DNA from 3 places in the Oceanobacillus iheyensis HTE831 genome. Region 2 is predicted to be linked to each of the others. Evidence: a T-box and tRNA genes for the amino acid it is inferred to sense, from the RefSeq annotation. Region 2 holds a T-box; the other regions hold tRNA genes.
What was found. The T-box of region 2 lies ahead of serS (serine--tRNA ligase). A T-box ahead of a tRNA ligase gene usually reads a tRNA of that ligase, here a tRNA-Ser.
Positions count from the first base shown of each region.

Region 1: it has a tRNA-Ser gene. The T-box ahead of serS (serine--tRNA ligase) is inferred to sense a tRNA for this amino acid. The anticodon was not compared.
Region 3: it has a tRNA-Ser gene. The T-box ahead of serS (serine--tRNA ligase) is inferred to sense a tRNA for this amino acid. The anticodon was not compared.

Region 1 is NC_004193.1:659,618-665,346, reverse strand. It holds gene OB_RS03450 (TetR/AcrR family transcriptional regulator) at 1-392, opposite strand, end outside; gene OB_RS03445 (HXXEE domain-containing protein) at 624-1,211, shown strand; gene OB_RS03440 (HXXEE domain-containing protein) at 1,222-1,866, shown strand; tRNA gene OB_RS03435 (tRNA-Leu) at 2,148-2,231, opposite strand; tRNA gene OB_RS03430 (tRNA-Lys) at 2,236-2,311, opposite strand; tRNA gene OB_RS03425 (tRNA-Gln) at 2,691-2,765, opposite strand; tRNA gene OB_RS03420 (tRNA-Asp) at 2,771-2,847, opposite strand; tRNA gene OB_RS03415 (tRNA-Glu) at 2,871-2,942, opposite strand; tRNA gene OB_RS03410 (tRNA-Ser) at 2,962-3,052, opposite strand; tRNA gene OB_RS03405 (tRNA-Asn) at 3,058-3,132, opposite strand; gene OB_RS03400 (SprT family protein) at 3,323-3,775, opposite strand; gene OB_RS03395 (catalase) at 4,079-5,542, shown strand; gene OB_RS03390 (Tex family protein) at 5,591-5,729, opposite strand, start outside.
Region 2 is NC_004193.1:12,110-17,838, forward strand. It holds gene guaB (IMP dehydrogenase) at 1-1,432, shown strand, start outside; gene OB_RS00060 (serine hydrolase) at 1,665-3,008, shown strand; T-box leader at 3,111-3,336, shown strand; gene serS (serine--tRNA ligase) at 3,394-4,668, shown strand; tRNA gene OB_RS00070 (tRNA-Ser) at 4,813-4,908, shown strand; gene proC (pyrroline-5-carboxylate reductase) at 5,425-5,729, shown strand, end outside.
Region 3 is NC_004193.1:1,955,442-1,961,170, forward strand. It holds gene OB_RS09925 (peptidoglycan D,D-transpeptidase FtsI family protein) at 1-1,712, opposite strand, end outside; gene OB_RS09930 (MFS transporter) at 1,771-3,045, opposite strand; gene sodA (superoxide dismutase SodA) at 3,150-3,761, opposite strand; tRNA gene OB_RS09940 (tRNA-Phe) at 3,931-4,003, opposite strand; tRNA gene OB_RS09945 (tRNA-Ser) at 4,156-4,248, opposite strand; tRNA gene OB_RS09950 (tRNA-Ile) at 4,262-4,338, opposite strand; tRNA gene OB_RS09955 (tRNA-His) at 4,365-4,440, opposite strand; tRNA gene OB_RS09960 (tRNA-Met) at 4,454-4,530, opposite strand; tRNA gene OB_RS09965 (tRNA-Asn) at 4,532-4,606, opposite strand; gene OB_RS09970 (Na/Pi cotransporter family protein) at 5,326-5,729, opposite strand, start outside.

The DNA of each region.
Region 1 (5,729 bases), 650 kb from region 2:
TCTTTTAATCTTGAATGAAAAGACAGATCACCTTTTGGACTTAGAACTGCTTGTATGAAGTTACTGTTATCATTTATGTATTGAAAAATAATAACTGCTAGTTGAAAAGGTATTTTAGTTGTTCCTGAATGACTAAAATCGTCTATAATTTTAGGGAGGTTTTTTTTAATAAGGCTAGCCATTTCCTCTATTACTTCTTCTTGGCTTTTGATCATTAAGTCATGCTTATCTTCATAATGAACGTAAAAAGTTCCTCGATTTATCTCTGCTTTGTTTGTAATTTCTTTCACAGTAACAGCATCAAATCCTTTATCACGAATCAATTCAACAAAAGCAGTTCGAATTGCTTTCTGAGTCCTTATAATCCTTAAATCTGTATAGTTTTCTTTCATGATACCCTCCCGAAAAAATTAATGAACATAATCCTAAATATGTCTGTTAACCAACATATATCTATTTCTGTCTATTGTATAAAAGTCATTAGCAGAAGACAATATAATTAAACAACATGTTGTTTAATATAGTAATTTCCAACTCATAAAAGAAGGTGAGTATTGATGAATTTTTTAAGAAATCATTGATATAATATCGGGCTAGTATTTTTTATTCTAATTGCTTTTTACATGATTTTCTTCGGTGTTCACACGCTATCCCATATAGAGATTATACTTGTAGCATCTTTTATGGCATTGCTCATTCATCAGTATGAAGAATACGCACTCCCTGGAGGTGCTCCCGTTATAATAAACCGTGCATTGTACGGTGAAACTAAAGATTATGACCGATTCCCAGGAAACAAACAAAGTAGTCTAGTGGTTAATATGTTGGGCTGGTTAGTGTATATCATCCCTATATTCTTTCCACAATTCATATGGTTAGGTCTAGGTTCCATGTTTTTTGGTTTCTTTCAATTTTTAGGTCATGGTATACAAATGAATTTAAAAACAAAAAGTTTTTACAATCCTGGACTTTTAGCTGTTGTTTTACTCCATGTACCAATTGGTATATATTATATGATCTATGTACATTCACAAGGATTAGTAACCGGAATGGACTACTTGTACGGTATTATAGCTTTTGTAATTTCAGTCTTAGTAAGCATCGGACCCGTGAAATTATTGCAAGACAGAAAATCACCATATCCTTTAACTAATGAAGAAATGAATCGTTTTAATATTGTTGAGAAATTAAATAAAAGAGGCGTTAAATAGGAGGTAGATTATGAAGTTTTTGCTAAGGCACTTTTATAATATCAGCGCATTTATAGGGATCGCTATTATCATAGGTACAATTATTTTTTGGTCGGATTTAAGCGTGCTACAAAGGCTCGCTTTATTAAACTTAGCCGTTTTAAATTTTCATTTTTATGAGGAGTTTGGTTTTCCTGGTGGGTTTCCTATGTTCGCTAATACTATGTTTGCTTACAAAGATAGCCCTAGACCTGAAAGATTCCCTCTTAATCAAATGTCAGCATTCCTGACTAATTGGGGAACAGCTGTAGTTTTATATGTGCCACCAATTTTCTTTCCAGATACAATTTGGTTTGGTTTAGCTCCTATACTATTTGGTGGATTTGCCCAACTCATTGTCCATGGCATCGTAAATAATAAAATGCTAAAAAGTTACTATAACGCTGGATTGTTATCAGTTCTTTTAGGACATTTACCAATAGCAATTGTATATATAATTTACATTCAGACTCATAATATGGCTTCCATTTGGGATTATATTATAGGAATTGTTATTATGGTTGTTTGGTATGTTGTAGGCATTCGCATAATTATAAATAAATCACTAGAAGATATGAATTCTCCTTACCCTTTCGCACCAGAAGAAATGGTTCGTTTTAAAAATAATAAGATATAAATTTAGTTTGATGGATTTGAACAGGTTTTCTGGTTCAAATCCATCATTTTTTATTTAAATGATATATTGTACAACTAACCTGCTCTTTAATGGAGTAGAATCTAACGTTTAATCATTGAATGAACACTATCTTTTAATTTAACTTTCACTGACCAATCTAGACTGGTATGCTGAAGTTAATAAACTGGATATTTAGAGAGTATCAGATACTCCTTATTAGTTTTCAACACAAAAATACCAACAGGCTCTCGCCCATTGGTATTACTGGTTTCATATGAAGATGCGGTCAGTGGGATTTGAACCCACACGGGCTATACGCCCACTAGGCCCTCAACCTAGCGCGTCTGCCATTCCGCCACGACCGCAAAATGGTGAGCCATGAAGGATTCGAACCTTCGACCCTCTGATTAAAAGTCAGATGCTCTACCGACTGAGCTAATGGCTCCGATTAAAAATACATGTAAAACAGAAATTATTTAATATACATGTGGTGATTCGTCATGTTGCATGATATTTCAATGAGGCTGCATTCCTCACAAGCCTGCACATATTCGACCTAAGTAATGACCCCTGTATCTTCAAGTTTATTCAAGAAGTATATGCTTCGGGGTTACTCGATGCTAACTCGGCAGAAGTTTCGCTCAAAAAAATGTTCGTCATGTTGCATGACATTTCAATGAGGCTGCATTCCTCACAAGCCTGCACATAGTAGTTATTCAACGATGTTAGCGGCTTGCTCTACCGACTGAGCTAATGGCTCTTAGATAAAAAACAATAAAAAAATACTATTACTGCTAATAGTATTGTACCTTCAAAATAAAAAATGGCTGGGCCACTAGGATTCGAACCTAGGGTACACGGGATCAAAACCCGATGCCTTACCGCTTGGCTATGGCCCAACTTATGGCGGTCCGGACGGGACTCGAACCCGCGACCTCCTGCGTGACAGGCAGGCATTCTAACCAACTGAACTACCGGACCAATGTTTATTTTATTTAGAAGGATGACCCGTACGGGATTCGAACCCGTGTTACCGCCGTGAAAGGGCGGTGTCTTAACCGCTTGACCAACGGGCCATTATTTAAGTAAAAGTAATGGCGGAGAAGGAGGGATTTGAACCCTCGCGCCGCGTAAACGGCCTACACCCTTAGCAGGGGCGCCTCTTCAGCCACTTGAGTACTTCTCCTTTAATGGCTCCACAGGTAGGATTCGAACCTACGACCGATCGGTTAACAGCCGATTGCTCTACCACTGAGCTACTGTGGAATAATAACTATGTATTGCTTCATTGAATAATTACGGCAACGAAAAATATCATACTACATATTTCATTGATTGTCAACAAGTTAATACATATTTTTTTAAATCATCTGTTGTGTTGCTTGTCTCACTAACTGTCAGCTTTATTAATTTAACACGGATAGATATTTATAGTCAATACTTCTGTTGAAAAAAATTAAATTTCCTTTAAACTGCCTCTGCATTTGCCACACCTATACTTTCTCATATTAACCTTTCTTACTCTTTTATACACAAAACCACATTGAATACATTGATATTTATAACGATATTCTCTCTGTTGTGAAGGTAGTGGCGAACAATGCCTTGGAGATCCTGTAGCTTTTAAGAGCTCTTTAAAATCACGATCTCCATGTTTATATCCTTTCCCTTCTATATGAAGGTGATAATGACATAACTCATGTTTTATTATTCCATAAAACTCTTCTTTATTACTCTCTAATACATATTTCGGATTTAGTTCAATTACCCTTTTACTCGGCAGGTATCTTCCACCAGTAGTTCTTAAACGAGTATTGAAATACACCTTGTCTATAAAATGTTTATTAAAATACGTTAAGGATAGCTTATCGACTAATTCGAACAATTCTATATCACTAGGAAGTTTCATTTAAAATTTCACCCTACCTTACCAATAACTATATTTCTAGTTTAATATATATTAGTATCATTTCCTATTATATGAAGCAAAAAAACACACCTATCTAGTTCTATTTTATGTAATAAAAATGCTTCAATTCAAAGATTACGAATACGAACAATCAATAGTTAATTGTTTATCCTCTATACAAATCATTCCTATATTCATTTGTTATTTAAAATAATTGTAATTAAATATTGATTTTTATCTGGAGTATATTATAATATTAAGTGTAGAAGATTTAATACTTAATGAATAGAGAGGAGAATTACATTGAGTAATAAAAGAAACACATTAACAACTGCTTCTGGAGCTCCAGTAGGCGATAACCAAAACTCAATTACAGCTGGTCATAACGGACCTACACTACTACAAGATTTTCATTTACTAGAAAAGCTTGCTCATTTTAATAGAGAACGTATCCCTGAGCGTGTTGTACACGCAAAAGGTGCAGGTGCACATGGATACTTCGAAGTTACAAATGACGAAATATCTAAGTATACAAAAGCTGATTTCCTTAGTGAAAAAGGTAAACGCACGGATATGTTCATCCGCTTCTCTACAGTTGCTGGTGAGCAAGGTTCAGCAGATACTGTACGTGACCCTCGTGGTTTCGCGGTTAAATTTTATACTGAAGAAGGAAACTACGATTTAGTTGGTAACAATACACCTATCTTCTTCATTCGTGATGCGATTAAATTCCCAGATTTTATTCACACACAAAAACGTAATCCACAAACTCATTTAAAAGATAAAGACATGGTATGGGATTTCTGGTCATTATCTCCAGAATCATTACACCAAGTTACGTATCTTCATAGTGACCGTGGTCTTCCAGCTACATTGCGTCACATGAACGGATATGGAAGTCATACGTTCAAATGGGTGAATGCAGAAGGAGAAGCATTCTGGGTTAAATATCACTTTATTAGTGAACAAGGAATTAAAAACCTAGACCCTGCTCTAGCAGATAAAATTGCTGGTGAAAACCCAGATTACCATACAGAAGATCTATTTAATGCAATCGAAGAAGGCGATCACCCTGCTTGGAAACTATATGTACAAATTATGCCTTACGAAGATGCAAAAACGTACAAATGGGATCCATTTGATGTAACAAAAATCTGGTCTAAAAAAGACTACCCTCGTATTGAAGTTGGACGCATGGTATTAGATCGTAATCCGGAGAACTACTTTGCAGAAGTAGAACAAGCTGCATTCTCTCCTGGTCAATTCGTACCTGGAATTGAAGCATCTCCAGATAAAATGCTTCAAGGTCGTTTATTCGGTTATTCTGATGCACATCGCTACCGTCTAGGAGCAAACCATCATAGTATTCCAGTAAATCGTCCTAAAAACGAAGTAAATAATTATCAGCGTGATGGCTTTATGAGCGTAGATGGTAATGGCGGTAACAAGCCAAATTATGAACCGAATAGCGTAAATGGCCCTACAGAAGATAGTGAAGCTAAAATCAATCCATTTGAAATTTATGGTCAAGCAGATAGTGTAACTTACGATAGTGATGATCACTATACTCAAGCAGGAGATCTTTATCGACTTATGTCAGCAGATGAAAAAGATCGTCTAGTTGAAGCATTTGTAGGTCATATGACTCCAGTTACTAAAGATGAAATTAAACTTCGTCAAATCGAGCATATCTATAAAGCAGACGCTGAATGGGGAGAGCGCGTAGCTCAAGGTCTTGGGTTACAAGTTCCAGAAAGCGTAAAATAATTCTTGATTAATAGTAAAGCATGGCTCTTGTTTTAAGAGCCATGCTTTTTATTTACCATCATTTCCAACCATCGTTAAGGCAATTCTACCTTTTTGTACATCGACTTGATCAACCCAGACTGTCACCACATCTCCAACTGAAGCAATATCCATTGGATGTTTAACGAATTGCTTTGACATCTTCGAA
Region 2 (5,729 bases):
TGATGATGTATTGTTATTGCCTGCAAAATCAGAAGTATTGCCAAATCAAGTAGATTTAAGTGTTGAATTAACCTCTACGTTAAAATTAAAATCTCCATTTATAAGTGCTGGCATGGATACAGTTACAGAAGCAGAAATGGCGATTGCAATGGCACGTCAAGGTGGATTTGGTGTTATTCATAAAAATATGTCGATTGAAGATCAAGCAGAACAAGTAGACAAAGTAAAACGTTCTGAAAGTGGTGTTATTACGAATCCATTCTTTTTAACTCCAGAACATCAAGTCTACGATGCAGAGCATTTAATGGGTAAATTTCGAATTTCTGGTGTTCCAATTGTAAACAATATTGAAGAACAAAAGCTTGTCGGCATTTTAACGAATCGTGACCTTCGTTTTATACAAGATTATTCGATCTCTATTTCAGAAGTAATGACAAGTGAAAATCTTGTAACGGCTCCTGTTGGAACAACGTTACAGGAAGCAGAAAAATTACTTCAACAATATAAAATTGAAAAACTTCCACTTGTAGATGATCGAAATATATTAAAAGGACTTATAACAATTAAAGATATTGAGAAAGTCATTGAATTCCCAAATTCAGCAAAAGACGCTCAAGGTAGATTAATTGTTGGAGCGGCTGTTGGAGTAACTGGAGATGCAATGAAACGTATTGAAAAACTTGTAAGTGTTGGTGTTGATGCAATCGTTATCGATACAGCTCATGGACATTCACAAGGTGTATTAGAACAATTGAAAAAAGTACGTCAAGCCTATCCAGACCTTCAAATCATTGCTGGTAATGTAGCTACCCCAGAAGGAACTAAAGCATTAATCGAAGCAGGTGTATCGGTAGTTAAAGTAGGAATTGGACCTGGATCTATTTGTACAACTCGTGTTGTAGCTGGAGTAGGGGTACCACAAATCACTGCAGTTCATGATTGTGCTTTAGCTGCGGCAGAGTATGGTGTTCCGGTTATTGCAGATGGAGGAATTAAGTACTCCGGCGATATTGTAAAAGCTCTAGCAGCTGGTGCACATGCAGTTATGATCGGAAGCATGTTCGCAGGTGTATCGGAAAGCCCAGGAGAAACAGAAATTTTCCAAGGACGTCAATATAAAGTATATCGTGGAATGGGCTCAGTTGGCGCCATGGCAGCTGGTTCCAAAGATCGTTATTTCCAAAGTGAATCACAAAACAAAAAACTTGTACCAGAAGGTATTGAAGGTCGTGTAGCTTATAAAGGACCATTAAGTGACACGTTCCATCAGCTTGTTGGTGGCCTTCGTTCTGGTATGGGATACTGTGGTACAAAATCAATTGAGGCCCTTCGTAATGATGGTAAATTTATTCGTATCACAAATGCAGGTTTACGTGAAAGTCATCCGCATGATGTTCAAATTACGAAAGAAGCACCAAACTATACTTTATAAGCTAAACTTCTTTGAAAACAAATTGTACGGTAAAATGAATATCATCATTTTTTAATAAAAATGTAAATAAACTTCACTTTGCCATATAATTGCCATATTCCTAGATTAAAATAGGTGGGGGGACAATCCTCATCTATTTTTTTTATTACTGCTATGTTAAAATATGATAGGTGCTAAGCAGAATACATAGTATTATGTAATATAGCGATACTTATGATGGAGGTACAAGAAATTGAGAAATAAAATTAACAAAGTTTTACTGTTAGCGGTAGCAAGCATCCTCGTATTTACATCCATGTTGACAGCCACTACAACTGTCCAAGCAAATGAATTAGACCTAGAATCTGAATCAGCAATACTCGTGGATGGTGAAACAGGAAAAGTCCTGTATGCAAAAAATCCTGATGTTGCGTTACCTCCTGCTAGCATGACAAAAATGATGACAGAATATCTTGTTTGGGAAGCAATTGAAAACGGCGATATCACATGGGATACAACAACAGAAATTAGTGATTATCCATATAGTATATCCGCAAATAATTCTTTTTCCGGTGTTGGATTAAGACAACAGCAGGAATATACAGTAAAAGAATTATATGAAGCGATGGCGATTAACTCTGATAATGCAACAACGATCGCATTAGCAGAACTAATTGCTGGCTCTGAATCTGAATTTGTTAAAATGATGAACGAAAAAGGCGAAGAGATGGGCTTACAAGAATTTAAGTTTGTAAACTCTACTGGACTAGATAATGAAGATTTAGGTGATAATTATCCGGAGGGAACAAACCCGAACGATACGAATCTACTATCTGCACGTTCAGCAGCTTTATTAGGCTATCATTTAGTTAATGATTATGAAGAAGCATTAGAAATTTCTAGCATTCCGCAAACCGATTTTGGTGGACAGACCATCAATAACTGGAACTATATGTTACCACATGAAGGAGATAATCTAGCATCGTATTATTATGAAGGTGTCGATGGGTTAAAGACCGGCTTTACGGATTTAGCTGGTTATAGTTTTACAGGAACTGCGGAACGTAATGGACAACGATTAATTACGGTTGTAATGAAAACCGGAAGTGAAACAGAACGATTTGAAGAGACAGCAAAATTATTAGACTATGGTTTCTCTAATTTTGAAAATACAGAGCTATTCTCAGCAGGCTATCAAGAAGAAGGACATGAAACGATCCCAGTAGCAAAAGGGAAAGAAGATCAAGTGTCGATATCACTTCAAGATAGTGTGAGTGTACCTATTAAAGCAGATGAAAAAGATTTATATCATTTAGAATATAACATAGATCAAGATCGATTGAATGAAGATGGTGAATTAGTTGCTCCTGTAGAAGCGAATGAAGCAATTGGAACAGCGAAGCTTGTCTATGATGGTGAAACAGAAGATTATGGATATATTAGTGATGCCGGTTCAAATACTGGAGAATTCACGCTTGTAACGGATGAAGCAGTGGAGAAATCAAATTGGTTTATGCTGACACTACAAGCAATTGGAGACTTCTTTGTAAATATATTTACAAGTGCCGTTGATTGGATTAAAGGTTTATTTAGCTAAATTTCCGGTCTTGAATAAAAACTAATTAGGCAATCTTATTAACTTGTGTATAAGGTATTGCAATGTTGGTAAAAATTGATTATGATATACCATAATAAACGTAGAAATGTAACGATAGGAAATAGTAGTGATAGTTTGTTCTATAGAGAGTCAATGGCTGGTGGAAATTGACGTTCAACTATAATGAATCCATCCTTGAACATGCTTATGAAAGAATTGTTTCTGTAAGTAAGCACGGCAGACACCGTTAAAAGTTAGTAGAGCCGGAAGGTATTAATATGCCTTCAATCAGGGTGGCAACGCGGGAATTAATACTCTCGTCCCTTTTTACAGGGACGGGAGTTTTTTGTTTTGATTTGTTATATATTAAAGGAGGAATTAGAACATGTTAGATATGAAATATCTACGCCAAAATTTTGAAGAAGTACAGCAACGTTTACAGCATCGTGGAGAAGATTTAGCAGATTTAGATAAATTTGGTGAACTAGATACGAATCGTCGTCAATTAATTGCAGAAACAGAGAAGTTAAAGGCTCAACGAAATGAAGCTACAAAGAAAATATCTGAACTTAAAAGAGAGAAAAAAGATGCTGAACCTGCAATTAAAGAGATGCGAGAAGTTGGCCAAGAAATTGCTACACTGGATAAACAATTGAAGGATATTGAAGAAAAACTAGAACAAATCATGCTGTCGATTCCAAATTTGCCTCATGAGAGCGTTCCTGTTGGTGAAGATGAAGAAGATAATATTGAAGCAAGAAAATGGGGAGAGGCGCCTAATTTTGCTTTTGAAGCACTACCTCATTGGGATGTTGCGACAAATCTAGACATTATAGATTTTGAGCGTGCGGGTAAAGTAACAGGAAGTCGTTTTGTTTTTTATAAAGGCTTAGGTGCAAGACTAGAGAGAGCATTATGGAACTTTATGATGGATTTACATGCAGATGAGCATGGCTATCAAGAAATGCTTCCACCATACATTGTAAATCGTTCAAGTATGACTGGAACAGGGCAGCTTCCTAAATTTGAAGAGGATGCGTTTAAATTAGAAGAATGGGATTATTTTATGGTTCCAACAGCAGAAGTACCAGTGACTAACTATCATCGAGAAGAAATACTTGGAATCGATGACCTCCCTAAAAAGTATGTAGCATTCAGTGCTAGCTTTCGTTCTGAAGCTGGATCTGCTGGACGCGATACACGTGGATTAATTCGCCAACATCAGTTTAATAAAGTAGAACTAGTTAATTTCGTAAAACCAGAGGACTCTTATGACGTATTAGAAAGGTTAACAGGGGAAGCAGAAAAAGTATTACAACTGTTAAAACTTCCATACCGCGTAATGAGTATGTGTACAGGAGATTTAGGATTTACCGCTGCGAAGAAATACGATATTGAAGTATGGATTCCAAGTCAAGAAACTTACCGAGAAATTTCTTCTTGCTCTAATTTTGAGGATTTCCAAGCACGACGTGCAGGTATTCGTTTCCGACGTGAAGCAAATGGGAAACCGGAATTTGTGCATACATTAAATGGTTCTGGTTTAGCGATTGGACGTACAGTAGCAGCAATCTTAGAAAATTATCAGCAAGAAGATGGTACTGTCGTCGTACCTGAAGTTTTACGTCCATACATGGGTGGAAAAGAAATTATTGGGTAAACTAATAATAAATCGCTCTCTTGATCTTCGGTTAAACACACCCTAGATCAAGAGAGTATATAAAAAAATAGGTTTTATAAATTTTTTTACTATATTTTGTTGACAATGCTCGAAAAAGCATGTTATATTATTTCTTGTGTTCAGGGAGGTATACCCAAGTCTGGCTCGAAAGGGGATCGGTCTTGAAAACCGACAGGCGGGTCAAACCGCGCGGGGGTTCGAATCCCTCTACCTCCTCCATTTTTAAATTAGCGCATAAATATTGGAGATAAAAAACCCCGTTGCAGTTGCAACGGGGTTTTATTGTTAATAATGTAATTTGATAAGAGCGTATCTTGACAAAACATTAGGAAAGCCTTATAGTACAAATCAATCTAAGTAAACAAATACGAGGAACGGGCAAGTAATATAGCTGAATAATTGTATGTAGAGAATGGAATCCATGGGCTGGAAGATTCCTACAATTACCTGTATGAACCTACCCGGGAGTATGTTAGTGTAATGCTAACCGCAGCGAACTGCGATATCAATGGAGCTGGGTGATATAATACCATTAAGGGTGGTACCGCGGATAACTGATTCCGTCCTTTGACTAAGGATGTGTAATCAGTTTTTTTATTCGCTTTCTGTAAATAGTGGGGAGGCAGTGAGATCATCTAAAATAGTAATATCTATTCGGCATATACAGCATGTATGTAACCTTTTTTCAACCTTTATAAATGACTGAAACCTATCTTGATAAGGAGGATATTGAGTATGAATCAAACGATTGCATTTATGGGAGCAGGTTCGCTTGCAGAAGCGATTATTTCTGGAATTACGAAAGCTCAAATTGTCCCAAATGAAAATATACTCGTAACCAATAAAAGTGATATAAACCGATTAAAACGAATAGAAGAAGGCTATGACATTCAAGGAAATACGAATAAACAAGAAGTCATTAAACAAGCAGATATTATCATTTTGGCGATGAAACCAAAAGACGCTGCAACCTCATTATCTTTTATGAAAGAATACATTCGTCCTGATCAAATGGTGATTTCTGTAATTGCAGGACTTAC
Region 3 (5,729 bases), 1.7 Mb from region 2:
TAATACACTGGACCTAATTCATCAAATGATGCAATCGGATCATGAACTTGCTTTAAAAAGTGTGGTTGAACACGATATCCATCATTGGCAATTGTTGAAACATATTGTGCTAACTGTAATGTCGTATACGTATCATATTGTCCTATTGTAAAGTCCAGAACATTACCTGGGTTCGGTGCACCATTTGATCTAACCCCGGTAGATTCATGTGGAAAATCAATACCTGTAGATACTCCTAGACCAAATTGATTAAAGTAATTTTGTAAATCATTTAGCGCATTGTTGTATTCAGACCAACTTGCATTAAGAGTTGAGTTATCTGGATAAGGGTGACGATTTTCTCCCATCATTCTTAAAGCAATATAAAACATATATACGTTTGAAGATTTTTCCAATGCTTCTAGATCTGTTACATAGCCTAAATTTGAAACTGATTTTTTTACAGGCGTACTAGCTATCCTAACGGGGTTATCAAAAAAAACTTGACCAGGTGAAATGACACCTGATTCATACCCTGCTAATACACTGGCACCTTTTACGGATGATCCAGGTTCATATGCGCTAGCTAAAGCCATAAATGCAGCATCATTGTATTCGTTTTTTTCTTTATTATAATTCACACCAGACATCGCCAGTAGTTCTCCTGTTTTTGGATCCATTACTACTGCGAATGCATTGGTTAAGTGTTGGTTAGGTCCAGGATATTGTTGTTTAACCTTCTTCATTTCATCTAATACTATTTCATCTACTTTTTCCTGAAATTCCATATCAATAGTTAATACAAGGTCTTTTCCTCGTTTCCCTTCAACTACTGTTTCCGTTCCAACTATTGATCCATTTTTTCTTGTCTCATATTGAATCTGTTCTTTTCTTCCTCGCAGGAAATCCTCATATTGTTGTTCTATTCCACTTGTACCTACTCGATCATTACGGCTATATCCTTTACTTAAGTATGCCTGCACATCTTCAGCTGGAATACCCTGCTCTTGACTTGTAATACCTCCCAGGATACTGCTTAGCGTATTATCATAAGGATACAGTCGATCCCAATCTGTTGTCGCATTTATTCCTGGTAATTTATCAAGATTCTCCGCTACAGTAGCATATTCCTCAGCTGATACATCTTCATTCTTTATAACTTGTGGAGTCAATGAATATGCTTTATCTAATTCTTTTTTTATGGCGATAATTTCCATATCGTCATCAGAAAAATCACTGATTTCTTCCTCGGTAATCAACTCTAATGTGTGGTTATATACATCTGCATTATCCATTTCGGAAGTATCTATGTCATTTAACCGTTCGTCTACATCTTTTTGATTTAATAAGTAATAATATTCTCGTTTATCTCTATCTGTGATACGTTTTAAGCGATCTTCCTGACCCATCTCAATATAATCCGCTAACTTTTGGGCTAATTGTAAGCGGTCTTTAGCTTGTACCCCTTTTGGTGGTGTATACGTAATAGAATACATTGCATTATTATCTACAATTACATTTCCATTAGTATCCAAGATTCTTCCTCTTGGGACCGGTACACTTGTCGTATCAATATTGGTTCTCTCAATTTCTTCTTGGTGAGCCTCCCCATTTAATATTTGAACAACCCCTAATTGCAAAATTAATACAGAGAACATCAAAAAGATTGCAAAAAATAATATATTTATCCGAAAGGGAAGTTGGGCTCGTTTCTTTTTAATATCTTTACTCAATGTTTCTTCTCCCCCAATAATTTAGTACAATATTTTCCTCTGTTTGATTTTACCATAATTAACGATTTTTTTCGTCTGTAATTTGCTCTTTTATTAAAATTTCTTTTGGATTCCTTGTCCCTATTTGAATATTTTTAATGAAGAAATAAATAGCGAGATGACCCGCGCCAAAAACTACAAGTAGAATCGGGATGATTTGTTCTTCTTTAAATAATACAATCCCTAATATAAACACGGTTATTGATAGTGCTCTACCTAAATTCAAGAAAATTTCTCGTATTACGATATATTCCACTCGCATTTCAGCAGCTTTATATGCTTTTCCAATTACATCAAAAGTCATTGATACAAATGGGACATTTAATATAGGGTAGGCAATACCGATAATTACTGCATACACCATCAATAAGGAGTAATTCACTTCAAAAATGATGATAAATATGGAAGCAAATAGTAACAAACCACCTAATAATATCGATTTTTTCCTTAAATGGGGCTTTATAAATCTTGCCGCAATTAGATAAAACACAATCGATAAACCAGATAAAAACATATTAAATGTCCCAAGTGCGAGTTCACTATTTGTAACGAGAAACACCCATATTGTGATATAAAAACCAAAAATACCTTCTCTTAAGCCTTGGAAAAAATGAGAATGTAAAATTCTTTTCCAATTTTTGTTTCTCTTCCTTTCTTTTGCGATATGCTTCATTGCAAATAACCCTTTTGACCCTTTCCGTACGATAAAAAAGCTTGCAATCACTGCACAAGCAAATAACAAAAAAGAGATTCCAAAGATTACATTATAACCAACATCATCTACCATATTTGAAATTATAAAGCCTGCTAATAGAGGGCCAACCATACCTGCAAATGAACTTAAAATACCGAACACACCATTAAACATATCTCTTGTATCCGGTTCCGTAATCTCAAAAGTCATAACATGAAAAGCTAACCAAAAAAATCCGTAACCAATACCGATTAAACACCCCAGTATAAAGTTATAATAAGCTGCTAACTCACCAATAAATAATACACATACAAAAAATAAGCAAAGGAAGAGGATACCAACACGCAAAATAAGTATACGATCAATGGATTTGGATAATTTACCTGCCCATACAAACGCAAGAGCCTGAAAAATATAACTAGCTAAATTATAATTAGCAATTGTTATTAATTCTCCAGATTGTTTCCATATATAGACATTAACAAATGTATTAGATAAGAAAATACCGCCTGAATATAATCCACCAATTAATAAAAGAATGATTAAGTCACGATTTTCAATTTTATGTTTTTGAAAAAAATTGTTTATTTGTTGGAACATTAAAAACGACTCCTTCTTTTCCAACTTTATTTTTTGCGAAGGAGTCGTATCTATACAAAAAAAACACGTGAAAATCTTTTCACGTGTTTTAATCTATAATTATATTACTTAGCTTCTTCGTAGTTTTTTGCAACTTGATCCCAATTAACTACATTCCAGAATGCTGAAATGTACTCTGGGCGTTTGTTTTGATATTTAAGATAATAAGCGTGTTCCCAAACATCAAGTCCTAATACAGGAGTTTTTCCTTCCATTAATGGTGAATCTTGGTTTGGTGTGCTTGTAATTTCTAGTTCACCATTGTTAACAATTAGCCAAGCCCATCCAGAACCGAAACGTCCTGCTGCAGCTGCTGCAAATTCTTCTTTGAATTTGTCTAATGAACCAAATTTAGCATTAATTTTATCAGCTAATTCACCTGTTGGCTCACCGCCGCCATTTGGTGATAATAACTTCCAAAATAGGCTATGGTTAGCATGTCCGCCACCATTGTTACGTACTGCAGTTTTTGCATTTTCAGGGACTGCATCAAGATTACTAATTAATTCTTCTACAGACTTACTTTGAAGGTCTGCATGTCCTTCCAATGCATCATTTAATTTAGTTACATACGTGTTGTGATGTTTCGTATGATGAATGTTCATTGTTTCTTTGTCAATTGTCGGTTCCAATGCATCATATGCATATGGTAATTCCGGTAATTCAAATTTTGCCATGTTTATCTTCCTCCTTAAAATAAATGATGTAAAGGTTTATGTCCCTTTATATTAAAAAGACTATCAAAGCTTTTAAGTAGTTGCAAACGATATGCTTTATATTTCCAATGTTTGTAGTTGGTTCCAATTTCAACATACAAAAAAACAAGCAAATGCTTGTTTTTTAAAATGGCTCGGGACGGAATCGAACCGCCGACACAAGGATTTTCAGTCCTCTGCTCTACCGACTGAGCTACCAAGCCGTATTAAATTATAACGTAATCCATTCTAAATCGAATTTCCAGCTTACTATCAATTAGCTCAGAAGTTATATTGCAATTTTAGTTTCATCGATAGTTAATTCGAAATACGTATTTTGAGGTCATTTAGTAATCACTCAAAATAAAAATATGTATGGAGGAGGTAGAGGGATTCGAACCCCCGCGCGGTTTGACCCGCCTCTCGGTTTTCAAGACCGATCCCTTCAGCCGGACTTGGGTATACCTCCGGATTGGTTAAAATGGTGGACCCTGCAGGACTCGAACCTGCGACCGATCGGTTATGAGCCGATAGCTCTAACCAACTGAGCTAAGGGTCCTTCTATTTAATATATGACGTTATTCATGGGGCGACCGGTGGGGATTGAACCCACGAATGCCGGAGCCACAATCCGGTGCGTTAACCACTTCGCCACGACCGCCATGATTATAATATGGTAGCGGCGGAGGGGATCGAACCCCCGACCTCACGGGTATGAACCGTACGCTCTCGCCAGCTGAGCTACACCGCCATGGCTCCACAGGTAGGATTCGAACCTACGACCGATCGGTTAACAGCCGATTGCTCTACCACTGAGCTACTGTGGAATAATCATCAAGTTTTGTTTATGTAATAACAGCAACGAATAATAATTTATCATGTTTAGCAAAATCTGTCAAACATTTTTTTGCGTCTTTGCAAAAGTTTTTATTTCGTTTTTCGACTGCGTTATTTATAATAGCATGTTCTTTTTCATATTTCAACAAAAATATTAATAGATTTTACATTTTTTTATTTTTTTCCGTTGAGACCTGCCTAATTTCATTATTTTGGACATCTCCTAAGTGCTATATCTTGGTATTTATCCCCTTTTTTCGATCTACCTGAAATAAAAGTATACTCTTCGTGTATCTCTATTTGGATTAATACTAAAAGTTTAAACGACACAAAAACTTAACGAGTATGCCCAATAAATAAGAAGGTTTAAAAACTTCTAATACAACTATTGATTTACATAATATATCACAATATCATTATGTGGTACATAATAGTTGGCATTTAAATAAATCCGTTTTTCTTTTTCGTTTCAATTCTTTCTTATTCACCTCTTTCATTTCCCCCTAAACTCCTTAGCGTAAATTGATTTTTTATACTATGATTAGATTCACTAGTCCTCCTTCATGAAAAGCAGTCAGAGAATCATATTTATGCTTGTGAACAGTATACACATTAATCATCAAGAGCATCTGCAAATTAAATTATTTATATTACATTTATTTCCCACAAAAAAATCGTAGAGAAGTTTTACCTCCCTACGATTTATTTTTTATTGCTCGCCTAATACATTTTCTGCAATATTCACTGCATGATCACCAATTCTTTCTAGATTACTTATAATATCTACAAAGACAATCCCTGCTGAACCATTACATAGACCTTCATTCATACGTATGATATGACTTTTACGGAATTTCCGCTCCATTTTATCAATTTGATCTTCCTTTTGAATAACTTCAAGAGCTGCTTCTCTGTCTTTTGATTCTAATGATTCAATTGCTTGTTTTACTGTCATTGCAGTAAGATCAAACATGTTATTTAAATTTTCCATAGCTTGATCTGTTAGAATTACTTTGTTTGACATTTTGTAATCAATTAATTCAACAATATTTTCAAAGTGGTCACCAATACGTTCAATATCTCGTACTGTATTCATTAGAGCTGTGTGTTCGG